Regions from separate parts of the Streptomyces sp. JLBT605 genome, predicted to be linked through region 2. Evidence: predicted binding sites of a transcription regulator. Region 2 holds the regulator's gene; each other region holds the start of a gene.
The links. The regulator HrcA, encoded in region 2, represses chaperone genes, less so after heat shock. The targets are predictions, from matches to a motif close to TTNGCACTCNGNNNNNCNGAGTGCNAA.
Positions count from the first base shown of each region.

Region 1 (10,299 bases), 2.2 Mb from region 2:
TGTCAGCCGTCCATCGAGCTGACAGCCCGCCAAGTCCCGGGCCCTGCCCCGCCTGCCGCACGACCGGCACGGCTACCGTGCGTCCATGACGACTGCACTGATTACCGGATCCACGGCGGGCATCGGCGCCGCGTTCGCGCGCCGGCTCGCCGCCGAAGGGCACGACCTGGTGCTGGTGGCGCGGAATGAGCCGCGGCTGCGGGAGCAGGCCACCGAACTGCACGACCGGCATGGCGTGGAAGTGGAGGTACTGCGGGCCGACCTGTCCGAGGACGACGGGATCGCGGCGGTCGAGGCCCGGGTGTCGGACGCCAAGCGTCCCGTCGATCTGCTGGTGAACAACGCGGGGTTCGGCCATCGCGGCCACTTCCTCGAAGTGCCGGTGGCCGACGAGCTGACGATGCTGAAGGTGCACTGCGAGGCGGTGCTGCGGCTCACCACCGCGGCCCTGGGCCCGATGCGGGAGCGGGGGCGCGGCGGGATCGTCAACGTCGCCTCGGTGGCGGCGTTCGTGCCGCGCGGCACCTACGGGGCCAGCAAGGCATGGGTCGTGCAGTTCACCCAGGGGGTGGCCCGGGACGTGGGCGCTCCCGGGGTCCGGCTGATGGCGCTCTGCCCCGGCTTCGTTCGGACCGAGTTCCACGAGCGGGCCGGGATGGGCACCGACAACGTGCCCAACTGGATGTGGCTGGACGCGGACAAGCTGGTCGCCACGGCGCTGAAGGACCTGGCGCACGGCAAGACGCTGAGCATTCCCGACCCTCGGTACAAGGCGCTGATGGGCGTGGTGAAGCTGGTGCCGCGCCGGGCGCTGACCGGGGTCTCCTCGCGCGCCGGGCGGCGTTACGGACCCGGCAGGCCCTGATCCGAGCGGGCTACCGGGCCGGGCATACCGCCATAGACTGGTCATGGGGCATCCCGTACCAGGAGGCGCCATGACATTCGTACAGATCATCGATTGCAAGACCGACAAGCTGGAAGAGCTCAACCGGCTCATGGACACCTGGGTCGAGCACACCCAGGGCAGGCGGACGGCGACGCACTCGATCGTCGGCTCGGACCGGTCCGATCGCTCGCATGTCATCGAGATCGTGGAGTTCCCGTCGTACGAAGAGGCGATGCGGAACTCGCAGATGCCGGAGACGGATCGGATCTTCCGGGAGATGGTCGCGCTCTGCGACGAGATGCCGATGTTCACGGACCTCGATGTGGTCCGGGACGAGCAGCTCAACAAGGCGATGGCGCGCCGCTTCTTCGAGGAACTGGCCGGGGGCGACTACGTCGGGTTCGACGAGGTGGTCGCCGAGGACTACCACGACCACGACCAGGCCAACGAGCGGGACACGATGGGCCGCAACGGCTTCCGCCAGGAGGTCGCCGGCTACCGCCAGGCGTTCGACTTCGACTTCCTGGTCGAGGACCAGATCGCCGAAGGCGACCGGGTGGTGACCCGGTGGAGCTGGCGCGGGACCCACACCGGCGACTTCAAGGGGATACCGGCCACCGGCCAAGAAGTGACGATGACCGGCACCACGACCTTCCGCTTCCAGGACGGAAAGATCGCGGAGGGCTGGTGGAACTGGGACAACCTCAAGCTGATGCGCGAGCTGGGCGCCGTGCAGACGCGGTGAACCCGCCCGCCGGGCACCGCGCGCACGGCGGGCGCGGCACGCGGTGACGCGGCCCGGGCGCGGGTGGCGCGGACATGGGCGAGGCCCGGATTCCCGTGCGGGAATCCGGGCCTCGGCCGGATGAGTGCCTGGCTCAGTGAGAGCGCCGGCTCAACTGAAGCGCCTGGCTCAGTGGGCGTGGCCGTGACCGTGGCCGTGGCCCGCGGCGGCCTCTTCCTCTTCCTTCTTCTCCACCACGAGGGTCTCGGTGGTGAGCAGCAGGGAGGCGATGGAGGCGGCGTTCTCCAGCGCGGAGCGGGTGACCTTGACCGGGTCGATGACGCCGGACTTCACCAGGTCGCCGTACTCGCCGGTGGCGGCGTTGAAGCCCTCGCCCTTGTCGAGCTCGGCCACCTTGGCGGTGATCACGTAGCCCTCGAGGCCGGCGTTCTCGGCGATCCAGCGCAGCGGCTCGACGGCGGCGCGGCGGACCACGGCGACACCGGTGGCCTCGTCGCCGTCCAGGCCCAGGTTGCCCTCGAGCACCTTGACGGCGTGCACGAGCGCGGAGCCACCGCCGGAGACGATGCCCTCCTCGATCGCGGCGCGCGTCGCGGAGATGGCGTCCTCCAGACGGTGCTTCTTCTCCTTGAGCTCGACCTCGGTGGCGGCACCGACGCGGATCACGGAGACACCGCCGGCCAGCTTGGCGAGGCGCTCCTGGAGCTTCTCGCGGTCCCAGTCGGAGTCGGTGGCCTCGATCTCGGCCTTGATCTGCGCGACGCGACCGGCCACGTCGTCCGCGTTGCCCGCACCGTCGACGATGGTGGTGTCGTCCTTGGTGACGGTCACGCGGCGGGCGGTGCCCAGCACGTCCAGACCGGCCTGGTCGAGCTTGAGGCCGACCTCCTCGGCGATGACGGTGGCACCCGTGAGGGTGGCGATGTCACCGAGGATCGCCTTGCGGCGGTCGCCGAAGCCGGGGGCCTTGACGGCCACCGCGTTGAAGGTGCCGCGGATCTTGTTGACGACCAGCGTGGACAGCGCCTCGCCGTCCACGTCCTCGGCGATGATCAGCAGCGGCCGGGAGCCACCCGCCTGGATGACCTTCTCCAGCAGCGGCAGCAGGTCCTGGATGGAGGAGATCTTGCCCTGGTTGATCAGGATGTACGGGTCGTCCAGGACGGCCTCGAGACGCTCCTGGTCGGTGACGAAGTACGGGGACAGGTAGCCCTTGTCGAAGGCCATGCCCTCGGTGAAGTCCAGCTCCAGGCCGAAGGTGTTGGACTCCTCGACGGTGATGACACCGTCCTTGCCGACCTTGTCGATCGCCTCGGCGATCAGGTCGCCGACCTGCTTGTCCTGGGCGGACAGCGCGGCGACGGCGGCGATGTCGGACTTCTCGTCGATCGGGCGGGCGGTCGCCAGGAGGTCCTCGGAGACGGCCTTGACGGCCGCGTCGATGCCCTTCTTCAGGGCGGCCGGGGAGGCGCCGGCGGCGACGTTGCGCAGACCCTCGCGGACCAGCGCCTGGGCCAGCACGGTGGCGGTGGTGGTGCCGTCACCCGCGATGTCGTTGGTCTTGGTCGCCACCTCCTTCACCAGCTGGGCGCCGAGGTTCTCGTACGGGTCCTCGACCTCGACCTCGCGGGCGATGGTGACACCGTCGTTGGTGATGGTCGGGGCGCCGAACTTCTTGTCGATGACGACGTTGCGACCCTTGGGGCCGATCGTCACCTTCACGGTGTCGGCAAGCTTGTTGACGCCACGCTCGAGGGCGCGACGGGCGTCCTCGTCGAACTTCAGGATCTTCGCCATGGGAGCTCTCCAGGTCCTCTCACAAAGAACTGCGCCCCTGCCCCCGGCCACGCATTGAGCGGCAGACGCGGGAACCAGGGGCGCAGATCACAAGCAAACTTCGGTGACTTACTTCTCGATGATCGCGAGCACGTCGCGAGCCGAGAGGACGAGGTACTCCTCGCCGTTGTACTTCACCTCGGTGCCGCCGTACTTGCTGTAGAGCACGACGTCGCCGACGTTGACGTCGAGCGGAAGGCGGTTGCCCTCCTCGAAACGGCCCGGGCCCACGGCCAGGACGACGCCCTCCTGGGGCTTCTCCTTGGCGGTGTCCGGAATGACCAGGCCAGAGGCCGTGGTCTGCTCGGCGTCCAGCGGCTGGACCACGATGCGGTCCTCGAGCGGCTTGATGGCAACCTTGGAGCTGGCGGTCGTCACGATCCGACCTCCCCCTTCGGAGATCTCACGGGGTTAACTGTCTGAGGTGGCGACCAGGTGGATCCGTCGTCGCGGGTGCCGGACCTGCCCGTCGCGCTGCTGGCACTCCACGGTGTGGAGTGCCAGCCCCGAGACTAGGACGCGGTTAGCACTCAGTCAACTAGAGTGCCAATCCGTCGGGCGCGTCACGATCCGCGCGCGCCCCCACCACGGCCGCGCACGGGGAGAATGAGCGGGTGGATGTTGACGCCTTCGAACGACTGCTCACCCCCGAGGGGCAGCGGCTGCTGACCGAGCTGCGGGACTTCGACCCCGGCCAGGAGCTGGCCACCGCCACCCGGCTGCGCCGCGAGCACCCGGCCGAACTGGTCTCGGCGGCGCTCGGCCAGGCCCGGCTGCGGCAGCGGGCGGAGGCGAAGTTCGGGGACGACGCCTACCGGATGTACTTCACCCCGAACGGCCTGGAGCAGTCCACCCGCGTGTCGGTGGCCCGCTACCGCGCCGAGCGCTTCGCCGCGCACGGACCGGTGGAGGTGCTGGACCTGTGCTGCGGCATCGGCGGTGACGCGCTCGCCCTCGCCCGGCGCGGCTTCGTCGTCCCGGCCGTCGACCAGGACCCGCTGACCTGCGCGGTGGTGCGGGCGAACGCGGCGGCGCTGGGCGTGTCGGAGCTGCTGATCCCGGTCTGCGCCGATGTCACCACCTACCCGGAGGCCAGGGGGTACGAGGCGGTCTTCATCGACCCCGCGCGGCGCGGCGGCCGCGGCCGGATCTTCGACCCGGAGGCGTACTCACCGCCGCTGTCCTGGGCGGTGGAGACCGCCCGTACGGCCCAGTTCGGCGCCATCAAGATCGCGCCGGGCATCCCGCACGAGGCGATCCCGGACGAGGCCGAGGCGGAGTGGATCTCGGACGGCGGCGACGTGAAGGAGGCCGTGCTGTGGTTCGGCGCCGAACCCGGCGTGCGGCGGGCGACCCTGCTGCCCCAGGGCGCCTCGCTGGTCGGCCGCGGCCTCCCCGATCCGCAGGTACGCCCGGTCGGCCGCTATCTGTACGAGCCGGACGGCGCGGTGATCCGCGCGCACCTGGTCGCCGAAGCCGCCGAAGAGGTGGACGGCGGGCTGATCGACCCGACCATCGCCTACATCACCTCCGACACGCTGCGGCCCACCGCCTGGTCGACGCCGTACGAGATCACCGATGTGCTGCCGTTCAACGTCAAGCGGCTCAAGGCACTGCTGCGGGAGCGCGAGGTGGGCGTGGTGACGGTGAAGAAACGCGGCTCGGCGGTGGAGCCGGAGGAGCTGCGCAGGAAGCTCAAGCTCGCCGGTCCCAAGGCGTGCACCGTCTTCCTCACCCGGGTGGCCGGTGCCCCGAGCATGCTCCTGGGCCACCCCGCCGCGCCCTGACCGGACCGCCAGGGCCGGCCGTGGGCGCGGGCGGTCAGCGGTGGGCGCCGCCGCCGGGGCGGGGCGGGAGACTGAGCTCGCGGACCACCAGGCGGTAGTAGTCGACGGCCTTGACCAGGCCCAGCGTGCCGCAGGACGCGAGGATGACCGCCAGACCCAGGCCGGCCGGGTAGACGGCCTGCTCGTCGAGGGTGGCGGCCAGGGTCACCGCCCCCAGGGTCGCACCGGTGCAGGCGAGCGCCATCGAGCACAGCAGCCAGAGCAGGGCGCGCCCGGGGCGGTGCCAGCGGGGGCGATGCTGCGGCCGGCGGGCCGCCACCGCCCAGCCGCGCAGCGCGGCCCGTACCCCGAGGTCCTCCCGGACACCGTCGGCGAGGGCGAGCGCGGACGGCACCATCATGGCCGCCGCGAGGAGCAGCAGCATCCCGCCGACCACCACGTTGAACAGGTCGCCTTCGAGCAGATAGCCGATGCCCGGCGAGGCGATCGACCAGCCCAGCGCCAGCAGCCCGGTCAGCAGCAGGAACCACAGGGCGCGCAGCCGGTCCAGGTACCGGTGGGCCAGCCCGGCCAGAACACGGCTCCGGTCGGCGAGCAGCGCCTCGCGTTCGGGCCCGTCGGCGGGTATCTCCGACGGCGGCGATATCTCCGGGTCCGACGGGTCGGGCAGGTCGAGGTCCGATATACCGGGGTCCGATATGCCGGGGTCTGCTGTGCCGGGGTCCGACGGCGACGGCGGGAGGGGCGTGCTGGCGGTCATCCGGTCAGTCTCTCTGTGCCCCCATCCGGGCGCGCAGCCGGGCCCCCGCATGGAGCGCCTTCCTCCGGTGGCTGCTCCCCTACGGCTTCCCTACGACTCCCCCACGGCCTCGAACCGCCACCGGTGCACCGGGCGCGTGGTCAGCCCGGTCTCCGGCTCGGGGAGCTCGGGCAGGGGCGCGTCGTACGCCGCGTCCCACCAGGTGATGACCAGGACCCGGTCCTCGGGGGCGCGGAAGGTCTCCCGGCGCAGCGGGGCGGGGCGCAGCGGCTGGCGATCGACCCAGGCGAGCAGCTCCGCGCCCCGGCTCTCCGGGGCGCGGGCCTCCCACATCAGCGCGACGGTCATGCGGCCCTCATGAGTACAGGTTGTCCTTGCTCAGCTCGTGGAAGTGGTCGTGCGAGTGGGCCGCCCCGGAATGCGCGTGACCGTCGTCGTCGTGGTGGTGGGTGCCGGGGACGTGCGGGTCGGTGACCGGCAGGGAGGAGTCGGCCGACAGGTCCCAGCTGGAGGCGGGGCGGTTGCGGGCGACCATCTCGGCGCCCAGTGCCGCGACCATCGCGCCGTTGTCGGTGCACAGCTTGGGGCGCGGGACGCGCAGGGTGATGCCCGCGTCCTCGCAGCGGCGCTCGGCCATCGCGCGCAGCCGGGAGTTGGCCGCCACGCCACCGCCGATCATCAGGTGGTCGACGCCGTTGTCCTTGCAGGCGCGGACCGCCTTCCGGGTGAGGACGTCGACGACGGCCTCCTGGAAGGAGGCGGAGACGTCGGCGACGGGGACCTCCTCACCGGCGGCGCGCTTGGCCTCGATCCAGCGGGCGACGGCGGTCTTCAGGCCGGAGAAGGAGAAGTCGTAGATGGGGTCGCGGGGGCCGGTGAGCCCGCGCGGGAACCTGATCGCGTCCGGGTCGCCGTCGCGCGCGATGCGGTCGATGACCGGGCCGCCGGGGAAGCCGAGGTTGAGCACCCGGGCGATCTTGTCGAACGCCTCGCCGGCCGCGTCGTCGATGGTCGAGCCGAGCGGCCGCACGTCGCTGGTGATGTCGGGCGCCAGCAGCAGCGAGGAGTGGCCACCGCTGACCAGCAGGGCCATGGTGGGCTCCGGCAGGGCGCCGTGCTCCAGCTGGTCGACGCAGATGTGCGAGGCGAGGTGGTTGACGCCGTAGAGCGGCTTGCCCAGCGCGTAGGCGTACGCCTTGGCGGCGGAGACGCCGACCAGCAGGGCGCCGGCGAGGCCCGGGCCGGCGGTCACCGCGATGCCGTCGAGGTCGGAGGCGGCGACGCCGGCCTCCTTCAGCGCCCGCTGGATGGTGGGGACCATGGCCTCCAGGTGGGCCCGGGAGGCCACCTCCGGGACGACGCCGCCGAAGCGGGCGTGCTCGTCCACGCTGGAGGCGACCGCGTCGGCGAGCAGGGTGTGTCCGCGGACGATGCCGACGCCGGTCTCGTCGCAGGAGGTCTCGATGCCGAGGACGAGAGGCTCGCTGCGGAAGCGGCGTGAGTCAGCCATGGTTCTGTGTTCCTTGCGCTTCTGGATCAGGGACCGAGGGCGGGGTGGCGGGATCCGGCCGGGCCGGGGTGGCGGGGCCCGGCAGTCGGGCCGGGGTGACGGCGTCCGGCGGCCCGGCCGGGGCGGCGGGCGCGGGCGGGCTCGCGGGGTCGGACAGGCGCATCACCAGCGCGTCGACGTTGCCCGGCTGGTAGTAGCCCTTGCGGATGCCGACGGGGGCGAAGCCGAAGCGTTCGTAGAGGCGCTGGGCCCGTATGTTGTCCACGCGCACCTCCAGCAGCACCTCATGGCATTCGAAGTCGGTGGCGGCCTGGATGAGGTCGGTGAGGAGCCGGGCGCCGAGGCCGGTGCCCCAGTGGTCGCGGGCGGCGCCGATGGTCAGCACGTCTCCGGTGCCGTCGATGGCGGCCAGTCCGGCGTACCCGACGATCCGCCCGCCGGCCTCGGCGACGACGTAGTGCCGGGTGGCGAACGGGCCGCGCGACTGCGCAAGATCGGACCAGAACATGCCCGCGGACCAGGCGTCCTCGGGGAACAGGTCCAGCTCCAGCTCCAGCACCGGCTCGATGTCCCACCAGCGCATCTCGCGCAGTACGGCGCTCTCGCCACCGGCGGCGGAGCCGGTCACCCCCTCCGCGCCGCTCACGACGGGGTGACCACCTTGTAGTTGGCCGGCACCTGCGCGTCCGGGCGGCGCAGATACAGCGGCCGGTCCGGCAGGAAGCCGCCGGAGGCCACCGACTCGCCCGCGGCGAGCTTCTCGGCGGCCAGCGAGGCCAGCGCGCCCGCCGACTGGTGCTCCGGGCTCCCCGGCGGCACCTCGCCGAAGGAGTCCGGGTAGAGCAGGGCGCCCGCGCCGACCGCGGGCAGCTCCGCGACCCGCTCGGCGATCTCGGCGGGCCGGTCCACCGCGGGCTCGGTCACGCGCTCGCGCGGCGAGTCGTAGCGGGCCCAGTAGACCTCCTTGCGCCGCGCGTCCGTCGCGACGACCAGCGGCCCGTCCAGGCCCGCCTGCCCGGCGGCGTAGGCGATGCCGTCCAGGGTGCACAGCCCGAGGACCGGGACGTCCAGGGCCGCTCCGAAGGTGGCCGCGGTGACCAGGCCGACGCGCAGCCCGGTGTAGGGGCCGGGGCCGACGCCGACGACGATGCCGGTCAGCTCCGCGAGGGTCCGGCCGGCCTCGCTCAGCACCTGGTCGACGGCGGGCAGCAGCAGCTCGCCGTGGCGCCGGGCGTCGGTCCGGGTCACCTCGGCGATGACGTGCGTGCCGTCGTGCAGGGCGGCGGTGACGGCTGGGGTGGCGGTATCAAGGGCGAGCAGCAACACGAGAACAAGCCTACGGCGCGCCGGACACCGCCAGTCGCCTGGCATGAAAGAGCACACAAGCCGTACAAGCACATCGGTGGGGCCGCCGAGTGCTACGGTCACCGTTGGGAGTTACGGGAGTACGGTCGCAGAGAAGGTGACGGAGCGTGGGACGCAGTAGCGCCGGGCCGGCCGTCGCGGGGCTCACCGCGGTGGCGCTGGCAGCCGTCGGCTTCCTCGCCTATCAGGCCCAGGCGACCGCCCCGGACCACCCCACCCAGGCCCGCGCGGATTCCCACACCAGCAGCCCCAAGGGCGGCGGCAAGGACAAGCAGGCGGCGAAGAAGGTGCCCGCCGACTCGGGCACCGGCAAGCGCGTCGTCTACTCGCTCGACGCCAAGCGGGTGTGGCTGGTGGGCGCGGACGGGCGCCTGCAGCGGTCCTTCCCGGTGGCGCCCAGCTCGGTGGACCCCGACCCGGGGGCGTACGGGGTGACCTCGCGCTCGCTCGGCCTCGTCGGCTCGGACGGTGTGCAGGTCGAACATGTCATCGTCTTCCACCAGGAGGACGGCATAGTGTTCGGCTTCAGCGCGTCCCTGGACGGCTCCACGCCCAACCCGAACGCGAAGAAGAAGACCGGTGGTATCCGGGAGAGCCGGGTCGACGGCAACGCGATGTGGGACTTCGCGGTGGTCGACACCAAGGTGGTCGTCGTCCCGTAGTTCCACCCGTGTGGGTTACGCGGCGTCCCGGTCCTGGCGCCGGTCCTGCGCCTGCCCGTGGCCGTGATCCTGCCGGTGGCCCTGATCCGGCCCGTGGTTCTGGTTCCGCCCGTGCCCCTGGCTGCGTCCCTGCTCCTGATCGCCGGGCCCGTGGCCGAGGTGCTCGCCCCGCGCTTCCGCGCCCTTGGGCGGCGTGGAGACGGCGGTGGCCGCGGCACAGGAGGCCAGCAGATCCCGCATCGAGGGCTGCTCGTCACGCGCCTGGTCGCGCGCGTCGTCATGGTCGCGGTCCCGGCCGGGCCGGACCGGCGCGGCAGGGGGCTTGTGCGCCGACATGGATGCCTCCTGGGAGCCGGGAAGTCCTTGAGGGGCCTGGGAAGCCCAGACTGCTAAGTTAGGCACACCTAACTAAGCCCTCTCTCCATGTGACCACGCCCGGCGCCGCCTGCGCAACATCTTCCCGACGGCTTGTCGGAATCTATGAGAGGCGCGGGGAGCCGGGCACGCGCCCGGGACTCATCCGGCGAGCCGGGCTCTCGGGCGAGCCCGGCTCATCCGGACAGTGCGGCCCCGGGTCATCCGGCGAGTGCGGACAGCTCCGTACCGGCCCACCGCTTCCCGATCCCGGTCAGCGTGACCTCGCGCAGGTCGTCGGCGGTCGGATCGTCGGCGGCGACGGCGTCCGCGCCGACCGCCCGCGCGATGACCACGTGCAGCCGGTCGTCGGAGAGCTCCTCGACCTTGCCCT
Region 1 covers NZ_CM177087.1:2,534,912-2,545,210, forward strand. The annotation lists gene AC4BDD_RS11285 (SDR family NAD(P)-dependent oxidoreductase) at 86-865, shown strand; gene AC4BDD_RS11290 (ester cyclase) at 936-1,631, shown strand; gene groL (chaperonin GroEL) at 1,800-3,428, opposite strand; gene groES (co-chaperone GroES) at 3,537-3,845, opposite strand; gene AC4BDD_RS11305 (THUMP-like domain-containing protein) at 4,082-5,254, shown strand; gene AC4BDD_RS11310 (hypothetical protein) at 5,289-6,014, opposite strand; gene AC4BDD_RS11315 (hypothetical protein) at 6,105-6,362, opposite strand; gene tsaD (tRNA (adenosine(37)-N6)-threonylcarbamoyltransferase complex transferase subunit TsaD) at 6,370-7,524, opposite strand; gene rimI (ribosomal protein S18-alanine N-acetyltransferase) at 7,517-8,107, opposite strand; gene tsaB (tRNA (adenosine(37)-N6)-threonylcarbamoyltransferase complex dimerization subunit type 1 TsaB) at 8,167-8,850, opposite strand; gene AC4BDD_RS11335 (hypothetical protein) at 8,997-9,551, shown strand; gene AC4BDD_RS11340 (hypothetical protein) at 9,567-9,887, opposite strand; gene tsaE (tRNA (adenosine(37)-N6)-threonylcarbamoyltransferase complex ATPase subunit type 1 TsaE) at 10,127-10,299, opposite strand, start outside.
Region 1: the regulator HrcA is predicted to act here: its motif matches at 3,991-4,017, upstream of groES (co-chaperone GroES).

Region 2 (10,299 bases):
ACTTCTGTCCGCCAGGGTGGCCGAAGGTTGCCCACCGCCTGCGGAACGCGCCCCTCCGGCGCGAGATCACGCCTTGCTGTCCGGGCTCGGCAGCGTCCCCGGGAACACCCCGGGGACCTCGACCGGGCGCCTACCGTCCGTTGAACGCGTCCTTCAGGCGCGAGAACAGGCCCTGCTGTCCTGGCTTGAACTCACCCATCGGCCGCTCCTCGCCCCGCAACTTCGCCAGCCGGCGCAGCAGCTCCTCCTGCTCCGGGTCGAGCTTCGTCGGGGTCTGCACCTCGACGTGCACGATCAGATCGCCGCGGCCGCCGCCGCGCAGGTGGGTGACGCCGCGCTGGTGGAGGGGGATCGACTGGCCGGACTGGGTGCCGGGCCGGATGTCGACCTCCTCCAGGCCGTCGAGGGTCTCCAGCGGCACCTTGGTGCCCAGGGCCGCCGCCGTCATCGGGATGGTGACCGTGCAGTGCAGGTCGTCGCCGCGACGCTGGAAGACCGGGTGCGGCAGCTCGTGGATCTCGACGTACAGATCACCGGCCGGGCCGCCGCCGGGGCCGACCTCGCCCTCACCGGCCAGCTGGATCCGGGTGCCGTTGTCGACACCGGCGGGGATCTTGACCGTGAGGTTGCGGCGGGAGCGCACCCGGCCGTCGCCGGCGCACTCCGGGCACGGGGTGGGCACGACGGTGCCGAAGCCCTGGCACTGCGGGCAGGGCCGGGAGGTCATGACCTGCCCCAGGAAGGAGCGGGTGACCTGGGAGACCTCGCCGCGGCCGCGGCACATGTCGCAGGTCTGGGCCGAGGTGCCCGGCGCCGCGCCCTCGCCGCTGCAGGTCGTGCACACCACGGCGGTGTCGACCTGGATGTCCTTGGTGGTGCCGAAAGCCGCCTCGTCCAGCTCGACATCGAGACGGATCATGGCGTCCTGGCCGCGCCGCGTCCTGGAGCGCGGTCCGCGCTGCGAGGCGGTGCCGAAGAAGGCGTCCATGATGTCGGAGAAGTTTCCGAAGCCCGCCCCGAAGCCGCCCGCGCCGGCGCTCGCGCCCGTGCTGGACAGCGGGTCGCCGCCGAGGTCGTAGACCTGCTTCTTCTGCGGGTCCGACAGCACCTCGTAGGCGGCGTTGATCTCCTTGAACCGCTCCTGGGTCTTCGGATCCGGATTGACGTCCGGGTGCAGCTCGCGCGCGAGCCGCCGGAACGCCTTCTTGATCTCGTCCTGCGAGGCATCACGCCGCACGCCCAGGACTGCGTAGTAGTCCGTCGCCACTTACGACTCCGCCAGGATCTGTCCGACGTAACGTGCCACTGCGCGTACCGCTCCCATCGTTCCGGGGTAGTCCATGCGGGTCGGTCCGACCACGCCGAGTTTGGCGACCGCCTCGTCGCCCGAACCGTAGCCGACCGCGACGACGGACGTGGAGTTCAGCCCCTCGTGGGCGTTCTCATGCCCGATGCGCACGGTCATGGCCGAATCCTTGGCCTCGCCCAGCAGCTTGAGCAGGACGACCTGCTCTTCCAGCGCTTCCAGGACGGGCCGGATGGTGAGAGGAAAGTCATGCCCGAAGCGGGTGAGATTGGCGGTGCCGCCGATCATCAGCCGCTCCTCGGTCTCCTCGACCAGGGTCTCCAGGAGTGTCGCCAGCACGGCCGAGACCGTGCCCCGGTCGTCCGCTTCGAACGACTCCGGCAGGTCCTGCACCAGCTGCGGCACATCCGCGAAGCGCCGGCCCACGACCCGGCTGTTGAGCCGGGCGCGCAGATCGGCCAGGGCCGTCTCCCCCACCGGGGAGGGGCAGTCCACCATGCGCTGCTCGACCCGACCGGTGTCGGTGATCAGCACCAGCATCACTCGGGCGGGGGCCAGCGCCAGCAGCTCCACATGCCGCACCGTGGAGCGGGTCAGCGACGGATACTGCACCACGGCGACCTGCCGGGTCAGCTGCGCCAGCAGCCGCACGGTGCGACCCACCACGTCATCCAGGTCGACGGCGCCGTCCAGGAAGTTCTGGATGGCGCGGCGCTCGGCCGGGGACAGCGGCTTGACGCCCGCGAGCCTGTCCACGAAGAGGCGGTAGCCCTTGTCGGTCGGGATGCGCCCGGCGCTGGTGTGCGGCTGGGCGATGTACCCCTCTTCCTCCAGGGCCGCCATGTCGTTCCGCACGGTGGCCGGGGAGACCCCGAGCCGGTGCCGCTCGGTGAGCGCCTTGGAACCGACGGGCTCCTCGGTGCCGACGTAGTCCTGGACGATGGCGCGCAATACCTCGAGCCTGCGTTCACTCAGCATGCGCGCACCTCCACTCCGGCCGAGTCGTCCGAGTCCTTGGACCTTCCCCCTGGCACTCAGCCCGCGCGAGTGCCAGATCTTTCCTGAGCCAGTGTACGGCCGGGTGCCACGGACGGGGCAAGAGCCGTCCCAGTCGCTGTGGACAACGGGCGCCGCGGCGGCGGTCGTCCGCCCGCCGTCCGCCGTCCCGATTGACTAGCGTCGAGACCATGGACGACAGCAGCATGCCCGGAACCGGGGGCCAGGCGCCCGGGGCCGAGGACGGGACGGCGCGGTGGGAGCGGCTCGCGCGGGGGGTGGCGCGGCGCAGGATGCCGGGCTGGGACGCGACGGTCGGCGCGATCGCGGGCGAGAGCGGTGTGCTGGTGGTCGACACCGGCTCCAGGCTGCGTGACGGGGCGGAGATCCGCCGCGAGGTCACCGCGCTCTTCGGCCACCGCCCCACCCACATCGCGCTCACCCATCCGCACTTCGACCATGTGCTGGGCACCGCCGCCTTCGCGGGGTGCGAGGTGTACGGGGCGGTGGGCCTGGCCGAGCTGATGGAACGCGAACGGGAGGAGCTGCGCGCGGACGCGATCCGGCACGGCGCGGACGCCGACGCGGCCACCGAGGCCGTCGACTTCCTCGTCCTGCCGCAGCACGCGGTCTCCGGGGAGATCACCATCGACCTCGGCGGCGGGCGGCGGGTGCTGCTGGCCAATGTCGGCCCCGGCCACTCGGGCCACGATCTGGCGGTGCTGGTCCCCGGCCGGCCCGAGGTGGTGTTCTGCGGCGATCTGGTCGAGGAGTCCGGCGAGCCGCAGGCCGGGCCGGACGCCGTCCCCGGCCGGTGGCCGGCCGCGCTGGACCGGCTGCTGGAGCTCGGCGGGGAGGACGCGCGGTACGTGCCCGGCCACGGCGCGGTGGTGGATGCCCGTTTCGTCCGGGCCCAGCGCCGGGATCTCGCCGCGGCTTTCGGCGTGTCGTAGCCGCCACCAGGGATTTCTTCGTATCGTCGGCCGGTGCGCAGCAGAGAGTACGGCCCGGATCTGACCCCGCCGTGGAAGCGTCAGGCGCCGGTGCCCGAGGTGCCCGCCGAGACCGATCTGGTGGTCGAGGAGATCAGTACCGGCTTCTGCGGGGCGGTCATCCGCTGCGAGAAGACGGCCCAGGGCCCGACCGTCACCCTGGAGGACCGCTTCGGCAAGCACCGGGTCTTCCCGATGGAGCCGCGCGGCTTCCTGCTGGAGGGCAAGGTGGTCACCCTGGTCCGGCCGAGCGCGCCCGCCCCGGCCGGGCCCCGGCTGACCGCCTCCGGATCGATCGCGGTCCCCGGCGCCCGGGCGCGGGTCGCCCGCGCGGGCCGCATCTACGTCGAGGGGCGCCACGACGCCGAGCTGGTGGAGCGGGTCTGGGGCGACGACCTGCGCGTCGAGGGTGTGGTGGTGGAGTACCTGGAGGGGGTGGACGACCTTCCGGCGATCGTGCGCGGCTTCGCCCCCGACCCGGACGCCCGGCTCGGCGTCCTGGTGGACCATCTGGTCCCGGGCTCCAAGGAGTCCCGCATCGCGGCGGAGGTCACCGGCCCCGACGTGCTGGTGGTCGGCCACCCGTACATCGACATCTGGGAGGCGGTGAAGCCGTCGTCGGTGGGCATCCGCGCGTGGCCGGCGGTGCCGCGCGGCCAGGACTGGAAGACGGGCGTCTGCCGGGCCCTGGGCTGGCCGGAGAACACCGGCGCGGCCTGGCAGCGCATTTTGCGGTGTGTCCGCAGTTACCGCGATCTGGAGCCCGCGCTCCTGGGGCGAGTCGAGGAGCTGATCGATTTCGTCACGGCGCCGTGAGTCCGGTACGCGCCCGGAACGCTCTGTTCCCCACCCCGCCCCTTCCCGCTTTGTCCTCAAACGCCGGACGGGCTGGAAAATCCAGCCCGTCCGGCGTTTGAGGAGCGGGGTCCGGGGCGGAGCCCCGGCACAACATCAGTCCACCAGGTCCCGCACCACCGCATCCGCCAGCAACCGCCCCCGCAACGTCAGCACCGCCCGCCCCGCCGCGTACGGCTCCGGCTCCAGCAGCCCGTCCGTCACCGCCTGCGCGGCGGCCCGCGCGCCGGCCGGGGCGAGCAGTTCCAGCGGGCACCCGTCCACCAGCCGCAGCTCCAGCAGGATCCGCTCCACCCGCCGGTCCTCCGGCTTGAGCAGCTCGCGCCCGGCGCCCGGCGAGCGCCCCTCGCTCAGCGCCTGGGCGTACCCGCCGGGGTGCTTGACGTTCCACCAGCGCACCCCGCCGACGTGGCTGTGCGCGCCGGGGCCCGCGCCCCACCAGTCCGCGCCGCGCCAGTACAGCTCGTTGTGACGGCAGCGTCCCGGCTCGGAGGTGGCCCAGTTGGACACCTCGTACCAGTGGAATCCGGCCGCGGAGAGCGCCTCCTCGGCGATCAGGTACCGGTCGGCGTGCACATCGTCGTCCGTCATCGGCACCTCGCCGCGCCGGATGCGCCGGGCCAGCTGGGTGCCCTCCTCGACGATCAGCGCGTAGGCCGAGATGTGGTCGGGGCCGGCGCCGAGAGCCGCGTCCAGCGAGGCCCGCCAGTCGTCGTCGCTCTCCCCCGGCGTGCCGTAGATCAGGTCGAGGTTGACGTGCTCGAAGCCGGCCGCCCGCGCCTCGGCGACGCATGCCTCGGGGCGGCCGGGGGTGTGGGTGCGGTCCAGCACGCGCAGCACGTGCTGCCGCGCGCTCTGCATCCCGAAGGAGACCCGGTTGAAGCCGCCCTCGCGCAGCTCGGTGAGGTAGCGCGGATCCACCGACTCCGGGTTGGCCTCGGTGGTGACCTCCGCGCCCTCGGCCAGCCCGAACTCGTCCCGGATCGCCGCGAGCATCCGGGACAGGTCTGCCGCGGGCAGCAGGGTCGGGGTGCCGCCGCCGACGAAGACGGTCTCGACCGGGCGGGGGTCGTCGCCCAGCACCTTCCGCGCCAGCCGGATCTCCTCGATCACGGTGTCGGCGTAGTTGTCGCGCGAGGCGAGGGCGCCGCCGGAGCCGCGCAGCTCGCTCGCCGTGTAGGTGTTGAAGTCGCAGTAGCCGCAGCGGGTGGCGCAGTAGGGCACATGGAGGTAGAAGCCGAGCGGCCGTACCGAGGCCCCGTCGAGCGCTTGGCGGGGCAGCGCCCCGTCGTCGGGCACGGGCTCACCATCGGGCAGTACGGAAGGCATGTCTCCCATTGTCCGGCATCGGCGCTCCGGCGACGCCGGCGGCGGCCGGACGGGCCGCGGCGGGGGCCGCCCCGGTGGCCGGGGCGGCCGCGCCGTCACGCCTCGCGGGCGCCGTCGTACATCTCGTCGATCAGGGCCTTGTACTCGCGCTCCACGACCGGCCGCTTCAGCTTGAGGCTGGGCGTCAGCTCACCGTGCTCGATGTCCAGGTCGCGCGGCAGCAGCCGGAACTTCTTGATCGTCTGCCAGCGCTGGAGGCCGCTGTTGAGCTCCCGCACATAGCCGTCGATCAGCTCCTGGACCTCGCTTGTGGCCACCACCTCGGCGTAGCTCTTGCCCTCCAGGCCGTGGTCCTTGGCCCAGCCGAGGATGGACGGCTCGTCCAGGGCGATCAGCGCGGTGCAGTAGTTGCGGTCCGCGCCGTGCACCAGGATGTTGGAGACGAACGGGCAGACGGCCTTGAACTGGCCCTCCACCTCGGCCGGGGCCACGTACTTCCCGCCGGAGGTCTTGATCAGGTCCTTCTTGCGGTCGGTGATCCGCAGGTAGCCGTCGGAGGACAGCTCGCCGATGTCTCCTGTGTGGAACCAGCCGTCCGGCTCCAGCACCTCGGCCGTCTTCTCCGGCAGGCCGTGGTACCCCTGCATGACGCCGGGGCTGCGCAGCAGGATCTCGCCGTCGTCGGCGATGCGTACCTCCAGGCCGGGCAGCGCCTTGCCGACCGTGCCGGTGCGGTAGTTCTCCGGGTTGAGGAAGCTGGCGGCGCTGGACTCGGTGAGGCCGTACGCCTCCAGGATGTTGATGCCGGCGCCGGCGAAGAAGAAGCCGATGTCGGGGGCGAGGGCGGCCGAACCGGAGACGGCGGCGCGCAGCTGGCCGCCGAACGCCTCGCGCAGCTTGGTGTAGACGAGCTTGTCGGCGACGGCGTGCTTGGTCCGCAGGCCGAGCGGCACGGTGGCGGTGCCGGTGCGGCGGAAGCTGTCCTGGGAGGTCTTGGCGTACTCGCGGGCCACCTCGGCGGCCCACAGGAAGATCTTGTACTTGGCGGCGCCGCCCGCACGGGCCTTGGCGGCCACGCCATTGTAGACCTTCTCGAAGATGCGCGGCACGGCGCACATGTAGGTGGGGCGGACCACCGGCAGATTCTCGATGATCTTGTCGACCCGGCCGTCCACCGCCGTCGCGTGGCCCAGCGCGATCTGCTGCGCGGTGAGCACCTTGCCGAAGACGTGGGAGAGCGGCAGCCACAGGTACTGCAGGTCATCGGCGGTGATCAGGCCGGTGCCCTGGATCGCGCGGGCCATGTAGGACCAGGCGTCGTGCGGCAGCCGGACGCCCTTGGGGCGCCCGGTGGTGCCGGAGGTGTAGATCAGGGTGGCGAGCTGGTCGGCGCGGAGCGCGTCCATCCGCTCCTGCACCGCGCCGGGGTGGGCCTCCAGATAGGCCGCGCCGCGCTTCTCCAGGTCGGCGAGGGAGAGCACCCAGCCCTCCGGGTCGCCCTCGGCGGGCAGCGCGTCCCCGGCCTCCATCACCACCACATGGGCGAGCTCGGGCAGCTCGGCGCGGGTCTCGCGGGCCTTGGCGAGCTGGGCCGCGTCCTCGGCGATCAGCACCCGGCTGCCGGAGTCGGAGAGGATGAAGGCGGTCTCCTCGGCGTTGGTGCTCGGGTAGACCGTGGTGGTCGCCGCCCCCGCGCACAGCACGCCGAGGTCGGCGAGGATCCAGTCGATCCGGGTGCTGGAGGCGATCGCGACCCGCTCCTCGGGGCGCACGCCGAGGTCGATCAGGCCGGCCGCGATGCCGGTGACCCGGTCGGCGGTCTCCTTCCAGCTCAGCGACCTCCAGTCGTCCGGGCCCTGCCCGGACGCCGGCGGCACCGGGTAGCGGTACGCCTCGGTATCCGGCGTCTGCTCGACCCGCTGGAGGAAGAGGGTCGCCAAGGACGGCGGCCGGTCGTCGAGCAGCTTCTGTGTGTCGGTCACGGCATCCTCCGGAGCCCGCCTCGGCGCTTATGACTCGTGAGTAACCTTCGAGTCGGGATCAGCGTAGAGGCCAGGTCCGCGGTTGGTAAGGGTTCAGCGCGAGGTTGTTCACCTCTGATCGGCCCAGCGGATTCCGCCTCGTACGTCGACGGCGACCGGCGTCGGCCGGGCCCCGCGGCTTGCGCCGGGCCCGGCCGATGTCCGTCGCGCCGTCGCGCGCTACTTCTTGCCCTTGCCGGCGGAGTCGTCGCTGGACAGCACCGCGATGAAGGCTTCCTGCGGCACCTCGACGGAGCCGACCATCTTCATCCGCTTCTTGCCTTCCTTCTGCTTCTCCAGCAGCTTCCGCTTACGCGAGATGTCACCGCCGTAGCACTTGGCGAGGACGTCCTTGCGGATGGCGCGGATGGTCTCGCGGGCGATCACCCGGGAGCCGATCGCGGCCTGCACCGGCACCTCGAACGCCTGCCGCGGGATCAGCTCGCGGAGCTTGGCGACCAGCCGGACGCCGTACGCGTACGCCTGGTCCTTGTGGGTGATCGCGGAGAAGGCGTCGACCTTGTCACCGTGCAGCAGGATGTCGACCTTGACCAGCTGGGAGGTCTGCTCGCCGGTGGGCTCGTAGTCCAGCGAGGCGTAGCCGCGGGTCTTGGACTTCAGCTGGTCGAAGAAGTCGAAGACGATCTCCGCGAGCGGCAGGGTGTAGCGGATCTCGACCCGGTCCTCGGAGAGGTAGTCCATGCCCAGCAGGGTGCCCCGGCGGGTCTGGCACAGCTCCATGATCGAGCCGATGAACTCGCTGGGCGCCAGGATCGTGGCGCGCACCACCGGCTCGTACACCTCGGCGATCTTGCCCTCGGGGAACTCGCTGGGGTTGGTGACCGTGTGCTCGCTGCCGTCCTCCATGAGCACGCGGTAGACCACGTTGGGGGCGGTGGCGATCAGGTCCAGGCCGAACTCCCGCTCCAGCCGCTCCCGGATGACGTCCAGGTGGAGCAGGCCGAGGAAGCCGACCCGGAAGCCGAAGCCCAGCGCCGCGGAGGTCTCCGGCTCGTAGACCAGGGCCGCGTCGTTGAGCTGGAGCTTGTCCAGCGCCTCGCGCAGGTCCGGGTAGTCGGAGCCGTCCAGCGGGTAGAGGCCGGAGAACACCATCGGCTTGGGGTCCTTGTAGCCGCCCAGCGCCTCGGTGGCGCCGCCCGACTGCTGGGTGATGGTGTCGCCCACCTTGGACTGGCGGACGTCCTTCACCCCGGTGATCAGGTAGCCGACCTCGCCGACCCCGAGACCGTCCGCGGGCAGCATCTCGGGGGAGTTGGTGCCGATCTCCAGCAGCTCGTGGGTGGCTCCGGTGGACATCATCCGGATCCGCTCGCGCTTGGAGAGCTGACCGTCCACGACCCGGACGTAGGTGACCACGCCGCGGTACGAGTCATAGACCGAGTCGAAGATCATCGCGCGGGCGGGGGCGTCGGCGACACCGACCGGGGCCGGGACCCGCTCCACGACCCGGTCCAGCAGCGCGTCCACGCCGACGCCGGTCTTCGCGGAGACCCGCAGCACGTCGGACGGGTCGCAGCCGATGAGACCGGCGAGCTCCTCGGAGAACTTCTCCGGCTGGGCGGCCGGCAGGTCGATCTTGTTCAGCACCGGGATGATGGTGAGGTCGTTCTCCATCGCCAGGTAGAGGTTGGCGAGGGTCTGCGCCTCGATGCCCTGTGCGGCGTCGACCAGCAGGATGGTGCCCTCACAGGCCGCCAGCGACCGCGAGACCTCATAGGTGAAGTCCACGTGGCCGGGGGTGTCGATCATGTTGAGGATGTGGGTCGTGCCCACGGCCTCGCCCGTGGTGGGCGCCCAGGGCAACCGGACCGCCTGGGACTTGATCGTGATGCCGCGCTCGCGCTCGATGTCCATGCGGTCGAGGTACTGCGCGCGCATCTGCCGCTGCTCGACCACCCCGGTGAGCTGGAGCATCCGGTCGGCGAGGGTGGACTTGCCGTGGTCGATGTGCGCGATGATGCAGAAGTTGCGGATGTGCGCCGGGTCGGTGCGGCTTGGCTCCGGCACGTGGGTAGGGGTCGCGGGCACGCAGCGTCCTGTGTCTAGGCGGGGCTCGGTGGTGTTTCCCCCCATGGTCCCACGACTGGGCGGCAGTCTCCGGTTTGGGAGGCCATAGCGCCTGCTGGTAGCCTGGTCCACTGTGCCTCGTGCCCTCTCAACACGAGGCTCACCGTCCGGATCACCTCCGCCCTCACGGGCAGAGCGCGATCCGGATCCAAGAAATCCAATCGAACCTGAAAAGGCTCATTCGTGGCGAACATCAAGTCTCAGATCAAGCGGAACAAGACCAACGAGAAGGCGCGCCTGCGCAACAAGGCCGTCAAGTCCTCGGTCAAGACCGCGATCCGCAAGGCCCGCGAGGCCGTGGCCGCCGGTGACCTCGAGAAGGCCACCGTCGCCGTCCGCGAGGCCGGCAAGAAGCTCGACAAGGCCGCCAGCAAGGGCGTGATCCACAAGAACGCCGCCGCCAACAAGAAGTCGGCGCTGGCCCACCAGGTCGCCACCCTCAAGGGCTGAACGACCCCCTCGTACCACCCGGGGCCTTGAGCTCCGCGCCGGGACGGGCACAAGCGGTCCCTCTCACCCGCTCCGACCGGCACCCGGGGAGCCTCCGCCGCAGCGGATCTCCCACCCGCGGCTTCCAGCCGCATCGCGCCGCACGCGGCCTGCGTTCGCCACGCGGGTGCGGCGCACACCACGCATGACGAGGACCCCGCGCCCTTCCTTTCCCCAGGAAGGACGCGGGGTCCTCGTCGTCTCGGCGGCGTCACAGCGGCGT
Region 2 covers NZ_CM177087.1:4,750,586-4,760,884, reverse strand. The annotation lists gene dnaJ (molecular chaperone DnaJ) at 131-1,267, opposite strand; gene hrcA (heat-inducible transcriptional repressor HrcA) at 1,268-2,284, opposite strand; gene AC4BDD_RS20685 (MBL fold metallo-hydrolase) at 2,509-3,255, shown strand; gene AC4BDD_RS20680 (DUF3097 domain-containing protein) at 3,289-4,110, shown strand; gene hemW (radical SAM family heme chaperone HemW) at 4,246-5,478, opposite strand; gene AC4BDD_RS20670 (AMP-dependent synthetase/ligase) at 5,574-7,460, opposite strand; gene lepA (translation elongation factor 4) at 7,680-9,548, opposite strand; gene rpsT (30S ribosomal protein S20) at 9,771-10,037, shown strand.

Region 3 (10,299 bases), 950 kb from region 2:
TCGTCGGCCAGCAGCGGGAAGGCGGCGAAGCCGGTGGGCTCCCAGAAGGCGTACACGTCGGGGTAGTTGGTGCGGAAGTACTCGGCCGGCGCGAAGATCGGCCGGCGCTCCCGGATCGAGCGCGGGGAGGGCAGATCGGCGTGCGGGGAGATCGTCTCGAACCGCTGCCGCGCCTCCTCGGAGTAGCCGCGGCAGGTCGCCAGCCGCAGCCGGCCGTCGTCCTGGAGGAGGTAGACCGCGCCGCTGCCGCCGCCCACCCGGGTCAGGCAGGCGTCCAGGGTCAGGGTCAGCAGCTCGGAGGTGTCGGCGCAGGCCAGCAGCCGCACCGCCGCCGCCCGCGCGGCGGCGCCGGGATCCGCCTGCGAGCCGAGGCCGGGATGCGCCGCCTGCGAGCCAGTGTCGGGGGGCGCCTGCGGGCCGGGGCCGGGATCCGCCTGCGAAGGGCCGGTCGTCCGGCCGGGGTCGGCGCCCGGGGGCGGGTCCGGGGCCGGGCCTGGGCCGGGCTCCGCACCGCGCGTTCCGCCGCCCTGTCCCGGCACTCGACCCGCCTCCGCCGTGCGACATCCCGCGGGGCACCACGGCGCCGCGGCATGTGGACGGCCCCGACGGTCGGATACGGCCCTGACGGCCGGCCACGGCCATCAGCGCCCACGACGCGCACACGGCACCACAGCCCCCGCGCCATCAGGATAAGCCGGGCACTCCGGATACGCCGCTGGGGCGGCACCCTCCGCAGAGGATGCCGCCCCAGGGCTTGAGGACGGTTGATCAACCAGAGTTGATCAGAAGTCCATGTCACCGCCCGGCATGCCGCCCGGAGCGGCCGCGGCGGCCTTCTCCGGCTTGTCGGCGATGACGGCCTCGGTGGTGAGGAACAGCGCGGCGATCGACGCGGCGTTCTGCAGCGCGGAGCGGGTGACCTTCGCCGGGTCGATGATGCCCTCGGCGACCAGGTCGACGTACTCGCCGGTCGCGGCGTTCAGGCCGTGGCCCGGGGTCAGGTTGCGCACCTTCTCCACCACGACGCCGCCCTCGAGGCCGGCGTTGACCGCGATCTGCTTGAGCGGGGCCTCCAGGGCCAGCTTCACAGCCTGGGCACCGGTGGCCTCGTCACCCTCGAGCTCGAGCTTCTCGAACACCTGGGACGCCTGGAGCAGGGCCACGCCACCACCGGCGACGATGCCCTCCTCGACGGCGGCCTTGGCGTTGCGCACCGCGTCCTCGATGCGGTGCTTGCGCTCCTTGAGCTCCACCTCGGTGGCGGCGCCGGCCTTGATGACGGCCACGCCGCCGGCCAGCTTCGCGAGGCGCTCCTGGAGCTTCTCGCGGTCGTAGTCCGAGTCGGAGTTCTCGATCTCGGCGCGGATCTGGTTCACGCGGCCCTGCACCTGGTCGGCGTCACCGGCGCCGTCCACGATGGTGGTCTCGTCCTTGGTGACGGTGACCTTGCGGGCGCGGCCGAGCAGGTCGACGCCGGCGCTCTCCAGCTTGAGACCGACCTCCTCGGAGATCACGGTGCCGCCGGTGAGGATGGCGATGTCGCCGAGCATGGCCTTGCGACGGTCACCGAAGCCCGGGGCCTTGACGGCGACGGACTTGAAGGTGCCGCGGATCTTGTTGACGACCAGGGTCGCCAGGGCCTCGCCCTCGATGTCCTCGGCGATGATCAGCAGCGGCTTGCCCGACTGCATGACCTTCTCCAGCAGCGGAAGGAGGTCCTTCACGTTGGAGATCTTGGAGTTGACGATCAGGATGTACGGGTCGTCCAGGGACGCCTCCATACGCTCCATGTCCGTCGCGAAGTACGGGGAGATGTAGCCCTTGTCGAAGCGCATGCCCTCGGTGAGCTCAAGCTCCAGCCCGAAGGTCTGCGACTCCTCGACGGTGATGACGCCTTCCTTGCCGACCTTGTCCATCGCCTCGGCGATGAGCTCGCCGATCTGGGTGTCGGCGGCGGAGATGGAGGCGGTGGAGGCGATCTGCTCCTTGGTCTCCACGTCCTTGGCCTGCTCGAGCAGGGCGGCGGAGACGGCCTCGACGGCCTTCTCGATGCCACGCTTGAGGGCCATCGGGTTGGCGCCGGCGGCGACGTTGCGCAGGCCTTCCTTGACCAGCGCCTGGGCGAGGACGGTCGCGGTCGTCGTGCCGTCACCGGCGACGTCGTCCGTCTTCTTCGCGACCTCCTTGACCAGCTCGGCGCCGATCTTCTCGTACGGGTCCTCGAGCTCGATCTCCTTGGCGATGGACACACCATCGTTGGTGATCGTGGGGGCGCCCCACTTCTTCTCGAGGACGACGTTGCGGCCCTTGGGGCCGAGGGTGACCTTGACGGCGTCGGCGAGCTGGTTCATCCCGCGCTCGAGGCCGCGCCGCGCCTCCTCGTCGAACGCGATGATCTTGGCCATGTGAAGTGGTCCTCCCAAGACGGGGTGGATTGCTCCGGACCGCGCCTGGCGCCCGCGACGGACGGCCTGCCTGCCCTTGCGGTTCCTTGCCCCGCGGGCCTGCGGGCCTCACCGACCCGGTCCTTCTTTGTCACTCTCACTCGGAGAGTGCTAAGCAATGATTAGCACTCGGCACCCGAGAGTGCAAGCTGTTGGGGCGGCACTCGAAAGGGTGAGGCGACGCCGGAGGGGCGTCCCCGGACCGCCTCCCGGCTCCACCCGCGGACAGACGGAAGGGCCCGCACCCCAGCGGGGTGCGGGCCCTTCCGTTCGCTGACGTCAGCGGTCTGCTGCCTCGGCGCTCAGGCCGACACACGGACCATGTCCGCCTGCGGCCCCTTCTGACCCTGCGAGATCTCGAACTCGACTCGCTGGCCCTCCTCAAGGGTGCGGTAGCCGTCCATCTGGATCGCGCTGTAGTGGACGAACACGTCCGCACCACCGTCGACCGCGATGAAGCCGTACCCCTTCTCCGCGTTGAACCACTTGACGGTGCCCTGAGCCATTCCTAACTCCCCTATTACTGGCCCTTGCACAGGACCGCACTCCGCGGACCCGGGTCAGACCTCACCTCCCGGTCAGTGGGAGGCGTGCGCCGGAACGCGTCGACCGCCGCTGAATGTATCTGCCCAACTGCCCAGCGCAACAGGTCAATCGGACGAGAAATCCGGAGGCGGCCGAGTGGCACTAAGCGGAGAATTACGGGGATTCAGGGCAAGTCGGGCCGGGCATAGCGGATCAACCCGGCAATTGGTGCACACAATTTGCTCACAACTTGACGGGTTCTCATATGTGATGGCGATGCGCCTGCGGGGGATTCGAGTTCAACTGTATCGCGCTTCGAAACACGGAATCGCCCCGTCCGTTTCTATCAGGACGAGGCGATTCCGGTATTACGGGGGGTTCGGGCGTGGGTCAGCCGCCCGCGACGGCCGGAATGATCGAGACGCCTGCGCCGTCCGGAGTGGCCGCCTGCAGGCCGCCCTCGAAGCGCACGTCGTCGTCGTTCACGTAGACGTTGACGAAGCGGCGCAGCTTGCCCTGGTCGTCCAGGACGCGCGCGGCGATGCCCGGGTGGTTCTTCTCCAGGGACTCGATGACCTCGGCGAGGGTCGCGCCCTCGGCGCTCACCTCGGCCTGCCCGCCGGTGTAGGTACGGAGAATGGTCGGGATTCGGACGTTGACGCTCATGCGAGGCCAGCCTCTCGGAACGATTCCAGCGTGGGGCGGATGGTTGCGGACGGCCCCGTCGTGGGCGCGACCGCGTCCAGCGTCTTGAGGCCGTCACCGGTGTTGAGGACGACGGTCGTCAGGGCCGGGTCGAGCAGGCCGTTGTCGATGAGCTTCTTCGTCACCCCGACCGTCACCCCGCCCGCGGTCTCCGCGAAGATCCCCTCGGTGCGGGCCAGCAGCTTGATCGCGTCCACGATCTGCTCGTCGGTCACGTCCTCCACCGCTCCGCCGGTGCGGCGCGCGATGTCCAGGACGTACGGGCCGTCCGCCGGGTTGCCGATGGCGAGGGACTTGGCGATGGTGGCGGGCTTCACCGGCCGCACCACGTCGTGCCCGTCCTTGAAGGCGCGGGAGACCGGGGAGCAGCCCTCCGCCTGAGCGCCGAAGATCTTGTAGGGCTTGTCGGCCACCAGCCCGAGCTGGATCAGCTCCTTCAGCCCCTTGTCGATCTTGGTGAGCTGGGAGCCGGAGGCGATCGGGATGACGATCTGGTCCGGCAGCTCCCAGCCCAGCTGCTCGCAGATCTCGTAGGCCAGCGTCTTGGATCCCTCGCCGTAGTACGGGCGGAGGTTGACGTTGACGAAGCCCCAGCCCTCGCCGAGCGGGTCGCCGATCAGCTCCGAGCAGAAGCGGTTGACGTCGTCGTAGGTCCCCTCGATGCCGACCAGGTCACCGCCGTAGACGGCGGCCATGACGACCTTGCCGGCCTCCAGGTCGTGCGGGATGAAGACGCAGGAGCGGAACCCGGCGCGGGCCGCGGCGGCGCCCACCGCGCCGGCGAGGTTGCCGGTGGAGGAGCAGGAGAGGGTGGTGAAGCCGAAGGCGCGGGCCGCCTCGACGGCGATGGCGACCACCCGGTCCTTGAAGGAGTGGGTCGGGTTCCCCGAGTCGTCCTTGATGTGCAGCGCGCCGGTGATGCCCAGCTCGCGCGCGAGGTTGTCGGCCTTGACCAGCTTGGTGAAGCCCGGGTTCAGGTTGGGCTTCTCCGCGACGTCGCCGGGGACGGGGAGCAGCGGGGCGTAGCGCCAGATGGAGTTCGGTCCGGCCTCGATCCGCTTCCGCAGCCCCTCCGGATCGCCGGTCGGCAGCGCGTAGGCGACCTCCAGCGGACCGAAACACTCCGCGCAGGCGAAGATCGGGCCGAGGGCGAAGCGCTCACCACACTCGCGACAGGAGAGCGCGGTGGCGGGGCCGAGGGCCACGGTCTTCGAGTCGGCTCCGCCGACGGGGGTAGAGGTGGTTCCGGATTCGACAGCTTGCACAGCCATGGAGGCGAGGCCCTTTCTCCTCATCTTCCTCACGACGCACCTCGCCGTGAGACGGAATTGGCACCTTCCCTAGCCGGGAGCCTCACGTGAGATGAGTTAAGAACCGGCTGGAGGGTTGCCGGGGCTTCAACGGGCCGTGTCCCTCTGCCCCTCTGGATGAGCGGTATGGCGCTGGGCGATGCCCAGGCGTTTGTCGGCGGAAGGGACCCCGGCATGCGACGGTCCTCCGCGTTGTTCAAGACTGTATCCGAAGCCTCGGAGACGGGAAGGGCCGTTCCGAACCGCGAGATGCGTCACCCGGCGCGTACGCGCGACCACCAGCGCGTACCCACCCGTGCCGCTGATCACCGCTCACACAGGGGAGTCGTACATCGTGCTGGAAGAGGTGGAGCGCTGGCTGGCCCAGCGGTCCTGGTCCGCTGCCGACCGTCCGCTCGACCAGCTGCTCGCCGCGAAGGGCGCCACCGGGACCACGGTGAGCGTGGTGCTGCCCGCGCTCAACGAGGAGGCCACGGTCGGCGCGATCGCCGCCACCATCCGGCGCGAGCTGATGTCCCCCACCGCGCCACTCGTCGACGAGCTGATCGTGGTGGACTCCGGCTCGACGGACCGCACCGCCGACGTCGCCGCCGCGGCCGGCGCCACGGTGGTCCACCGGGACTCCCTGCTCCCCCGGCTCCCCGCCCTGCCCGGAAAGGGCGAGGTGCTGTGGCGTTCGCTGCTGGCCACCAGCGGCGACATCGTCTGCTTCATCGACGCCGATCTGCGGGACTTCTCCGCCGAGTTCGTCTCCGGGATCGTCGGCCCGCTGCTGACCGATCCCGAGGTGCAGTTCGTCAAGGCGATGTACGACCGGCCGCTGGTGGCCGGGCCGGAGGCGCCGGGCCCGGGCGCCGGGCCCGGGCCCGATCGGTCAGCCGCCGGCGCGGCGACGGGCCAGGGCCAGAGCCAGGGCCAGGGCCAGGGCGGCAGGGTGACCGAGCTGGTCGCCCGGCCGCTGCTGAATCTGCACTGGCCGCAGCTGGCCGGCTTCGTACAGCCGCTCGGCGGGGAGTACGCGGCCCGCCGCAGCCTTCTGGAGCGGCTCCCCTTCCCGGTCGGATACGGCGTCGAGCTGGGCCTGCTCGTCGACTCCCTGCACACCGTCGGCCTGGACGCCCTGGCCCAGGTGGACGTGGGCGTCCGCATCCACCGGCACCAGGACAGCCAGGCGCTGGGCCGGATGGCCGCGGCGATCTACCGCACCGCCCAGCTCCGGCTGGCCCGCGGCCATCTCATCCGGCCCCGCCTGACCCAGTTCGAGCGGGCGGAGCGGGGCTTCGTGCCGCGCACCACGGCCGTGGACACCGAGGAGCGGCCACCGATGATCGAGATCCCGGAGTACGCCACGCGCCGCGCGGCCTGACCCACCACGCCGCCTGACCCGTCCCGCACGCCCCGGGTAGTGCGAGCGGCGCAGCTCACGTTTGCGCGCCGCGGCGCGCGGCTAGGCTCGCGGCATGGCGTTCGACCGCTCAGGCGCCCAGGGCGCCCAGGTCCTGGTGGCTTCCAACCGCGGCCCGGTCTCCTACACCCCGGGCGACGACGGCACGCTCATCGCCCGGCGCGGTGGCGGCGGCCTGGTCTCCGGACTCAGCGCGATCGGCCCGAAAGCGTCCGAGGCGCAGCCATCGGACGCACGACCATCGGGCGCACAACCAACAGGCGCGCAACCGGCAGCCGCGCACGCCGTCGACTCGGTGTGGGTGTGCGCGGCGCTGGGCGAGGGGGACCGGGAGGCGGCGCGGCGGGCCGGGGGTGGCCATCTCGACCCGGCCGACACCGGCGGCCAGCGGGTGCGGATGCTCGACATCGCCCCGGAGGTCTTCGCCGCCGCGTACAACGACATCGCCAACTCGGTGCTGTGGTTCGTCCACCACCTGCTCTACCAGACCCCGCTCGACCCGGTCTTCGACGACCGCTTCCGCACCCGCTGGGCGGCGTACGAGGGGTACAACGCGGCCTTCGCGGACGCGCTCGCCGGCGAGGCGGCGCCCGGCGCCACCGTGCTGGTGCAGGACTACCACCTCGCACTCGTCCCCGGGCTGCTGCGCACCCTCCGCCCCGACCTGCGCATCGGCCACTTCTCGCACACCCCGTGGGCGCCGCCGGACTACTTCCGGCTGCTGCCCGACGACATCGCGGCGCAGCTGCTGCGCGGCATGCTGGGCGGCGACCGCGCGGCCTTCCTCACCGAGCGCTGGGCCGGCGCGTTCGCCGACTGCTGCACGGCGGTGCTCGGCGCGGAGGTGGTGCGCGACGGGACGGAGGTGGAGGTGCGCGCCGAGGGGCGCACCACCCGGCTGGGTGTACACGGGCTGGGCGCCGACGCGGAATTCCTCCGCCGGCGGTCGCGGCAGCCGGACGTGGAGGAGCGGCTGGTGGCCCTCCGCGAGCAGATCGGCGCCGGGCGGCGGACGATCGTGAGGGTGGACCGTACCGAGCTGTCCAAGAACATCGTGCGCGGGCTGCTGGCCTTCCGCCGGCTGCTGGAGCGGCAGCCGGAGTGGCGGGGCCGGGTCGTGCACCTGGCGTTCGCCTATCCCTCGCGGCAGGACCTGGCGGTCTACCGGGAGTACACCGCCCAGGTGGCGCGGGTCGCCGAGGAGATCAACGCGGCGTTCGGCACGGCGGACTGGCAGCCGGTGGCGCTCCATGTGAAGGACGACTTCGCGCGCTCGCTGGCCGCCTACCGGCTGGCGGACGTGGCCCTGGTCAACCCGATCCGGGACGGGATGAACCTGGTCGCCAAGGAGGTCCCGGTGGTCTCGGAGGAGGGCTGTGCGCTGGTGCTCTCCCGGGAGGCGGGTGCCTTCGCGGAGCTGGGCGAGGACGCGCTGGTGGTGAATCCGTACGACGTGGAGGCCACCGCCGAGGCACTGCACGAGGCGCTGCTGATGCCGGCCGCCGAGCGTTCCGAGCGCTCGGCGCGGCTGGCCGCGGCGGCCACCGCGCTGCCGCCACAGGAGTGGTTCCTGGCGCAGTTGCGGGCGCTGGGCAGATGACTCCCGCACCCCCCGCCTCCTCCCTGAACGGCCCCGATGTGCTCGGGGCACCGGGCGGGCCGGCGGTGCTGCGGGTGCTGACCTGGAACGTGTGGTGGCGGTTCGGCGACTGGGCGGCCCGGCGGGAGGCGATCGCGACGGTGCTGCGGGAGGTCCGGCCGGACGTGATCGGGCTTCAGGAGGTCTGGGGTGCCGGGGAGGGGAATCTGGCGGCCTGGCTCACCGAGCGGCTCAGCCGGGCGTCCGGCGGGCGGTGGCACTGGGCCTGGGCCGCGTCCGAGCTGCCGGACCGCTGGCGCGAGCAGCTGGAGGACTCCGCCGGGCCCGGCGGCCCGGACACCGCCGCCGGGCTCGATGTCGGCAACGCGGTGCTCAGCCGGTGGCCGATCCTCGATCACGAGGCGCTGCGGCTGCCGGTCCCGGCCGGTGGACGGGACGACGGCCGGCTGGCGCTGTACGCGCTGATCGACGCGCCGGGCGCGCGGGTGCCGTTCTTCACCGCGCATCTCAACGCCGCGGCGTGCGAGTCGGCGGTGCGCGTGGCGCAGGTGACCGCGCTGGCCGAGTTCGTGGCCGGGCGCCGGGACCCGCCGCCGAGCGGCCCGGGTGGCTTTCCGCCGGTGGTCACGGGGGATTTCAACGCGCCGCCGGAGTCGGACGAGCTGCGGCTGTTCGGCGGTCGGCTGACCGCCCCGGTGGTGCCCGGGCAGGTGCTGCTGGACGCCTGGAGTTATGCCGACCCGGCCGCCCCGGCGGCCACCTGGGACCGCGCCAACCCGCACGCCGCCGAGAGCCTGGAGCCGAGCTCGCGCATCGACTACATCCACGTCGGCGTGCCCGGCCGCGGCGGCCTGGGCGGTGTCCGCGCGGTGCGGCGGGCGGGTGACGCCCCCATCGACGGGGTCTGGCCGTCCGATCACGCCGCGGTGGTCGCCGACCTGACGCTGCGGCCGCGCCCCGCTGATGTCTCACCGGCTGCCCGGGTGACCGACTGACTGGCTGATCGGCTGACCGGCTGGTCGGCCGGTCGGTCAGGAGCCGGCGGCGGGCCCGGCCAGCGCGTCGGCCAGGGCGGTCAGCAGGGTGACGACGCCCGGGGGGCCGTCGACGACCAGGTCGGCGCGGTCGGCGAGTTCGGTCACCTCGCTGCTGCCGCTGCACACCAGCACCCCCGGCACCCCGTCCGACCGGAGCTTCTCCACCGCCGCGAACGCCGCCAGGTCGCCCAGGTCGTCGCCCGCGTACAGCACCGCGCCCGCGCCGGACTCCCGTACGTAGTCGGCGAGCGCGACGCCCTTGTCCACGCCCGGCGGGCGCAGCTCCAGCACCAGACGGCCGGGCTCGACGATCAGGCCGTGCCGCTCGGCCAGCCGGCGCAGCGGCTCGCGCAGCGCCTCGAACGCGGCCTGCGGGTCGGCGGCGCGGCGGGTGTGGACGGCCACGGCCCGGCCGCCCTTGTTCTCGATGTGCGCGGTCTCCACCCAGGTGCCCTGCCAGGCGCCGATGCGGTCCAGCAGGCCGGGGAGCTCCGCCTGTACCGCGGCGACCCCGGGGTGTGGTGCGGGGGCGGTGACCGCGCCGCTGACCGCGTCCCAGCGCTCGGCGCCGTAGTGGCCGAGGACGGTCAGCCGGTCCAGGCCGGGCACCCCGGCGAAGCCGCCGTACCGCACCGCGACCCCGGCCGGGCGGCCGGTGATCACCACTACCGAGTTGAGGCGCGGGGCGAGCCGGGCGAGGGCAGGCACCGCGTCGGGGTGGGCGCGGGCCTGCTCGGGGTCGGGCACGATGCCGGCCAGCGTGCCGTCGAAGTCCAGGGCGATGACGGCCCGCTCGGGATGTGCCAGCAGTGCGGCGAGGCCGTCACGGCCGGCGGGGGTCGCGGGTACCGGAATGGGGGTCGCCCCAGCCGGGCGAGGGGAAGGGTGACTGCTGCCCATGCGGCGACCCTACCGGGGCGCGGGCAGGCGCGTGCCGGTTGCACAGGCGCACACGGGTGGCGCGGACGCGCCGGAGCACGACGGCCGCTGTCGGAAGACCGGAGTGCGATGGGCCGGTGCCGGAGGGCCGGGGGGCGGCGGACGCGGCGGCGGGGATCAGCGGCGGGCGCGGCGGGTGTCGCGGACCCGGCGCAGCCGGTTGACGGTGACCGGGTCGTGGGCGAGGGCGCGCGGGTCGTCCAGCAGTGCGTTGAGCAGCTGGTAGTAGCGGGTCGGGGTGATGCCGAGCTGCTCGCGTATCGCGCGCTCCTTGGCCCCCGGGCCGGGCCAGCCGCGGCGCTCGACGTCGAGCACGTCCCGGTCCCGGTCCGAC
Region 3 covers NZ_CM177087.1:3,804,895-3,815,193, reverse strand. The annotation lists gene AC4BDD_RS16580 (SpoIIE family protein phosphatase) at 1-539, opposite strand, end outside; gene groL (chaperonin GroEL) at 783-2,405, opposite strand; gene AC4BDD_RS16570 (cold-shock protein) at 2,747-2,950, opposite strand; gene AC4BDD_RS16565 (MoaD/ThiS family protein) at 3,360-3,635, opposite strand; gene thrC (threonine synthase) at 3,632-4,945, opposite strand; SAM riboswitch class I at 4,963-5,108, opposite strand; gene AC4BDD_RS16555 (glucosyl-3-phosphoglycerate synthase) at 5,319-6,350, shown strand; gene AC4BDD_RS16550 (alpha,alpha-trehalose-phosphate synthase (UDP-forming)) at 6,445-7,989, shown strand; gene AC4BDD_RS16545 (endonuclease/exonuclease/phosphatase family protein) at 8,058-8,984, shown strand; gene otsB (trehalose-phosphatase) at 9,021-9,926, opposite strand; gene AC4BDD_RS16535 (DUF3263 domain-containing protein) at 10,083-10,299, opposite strand, start outside.
Region 3: the regulator HrcA is predicted to act here: its motif matches at 2,533-2,559, upstream of groL (chaperonin GroEL).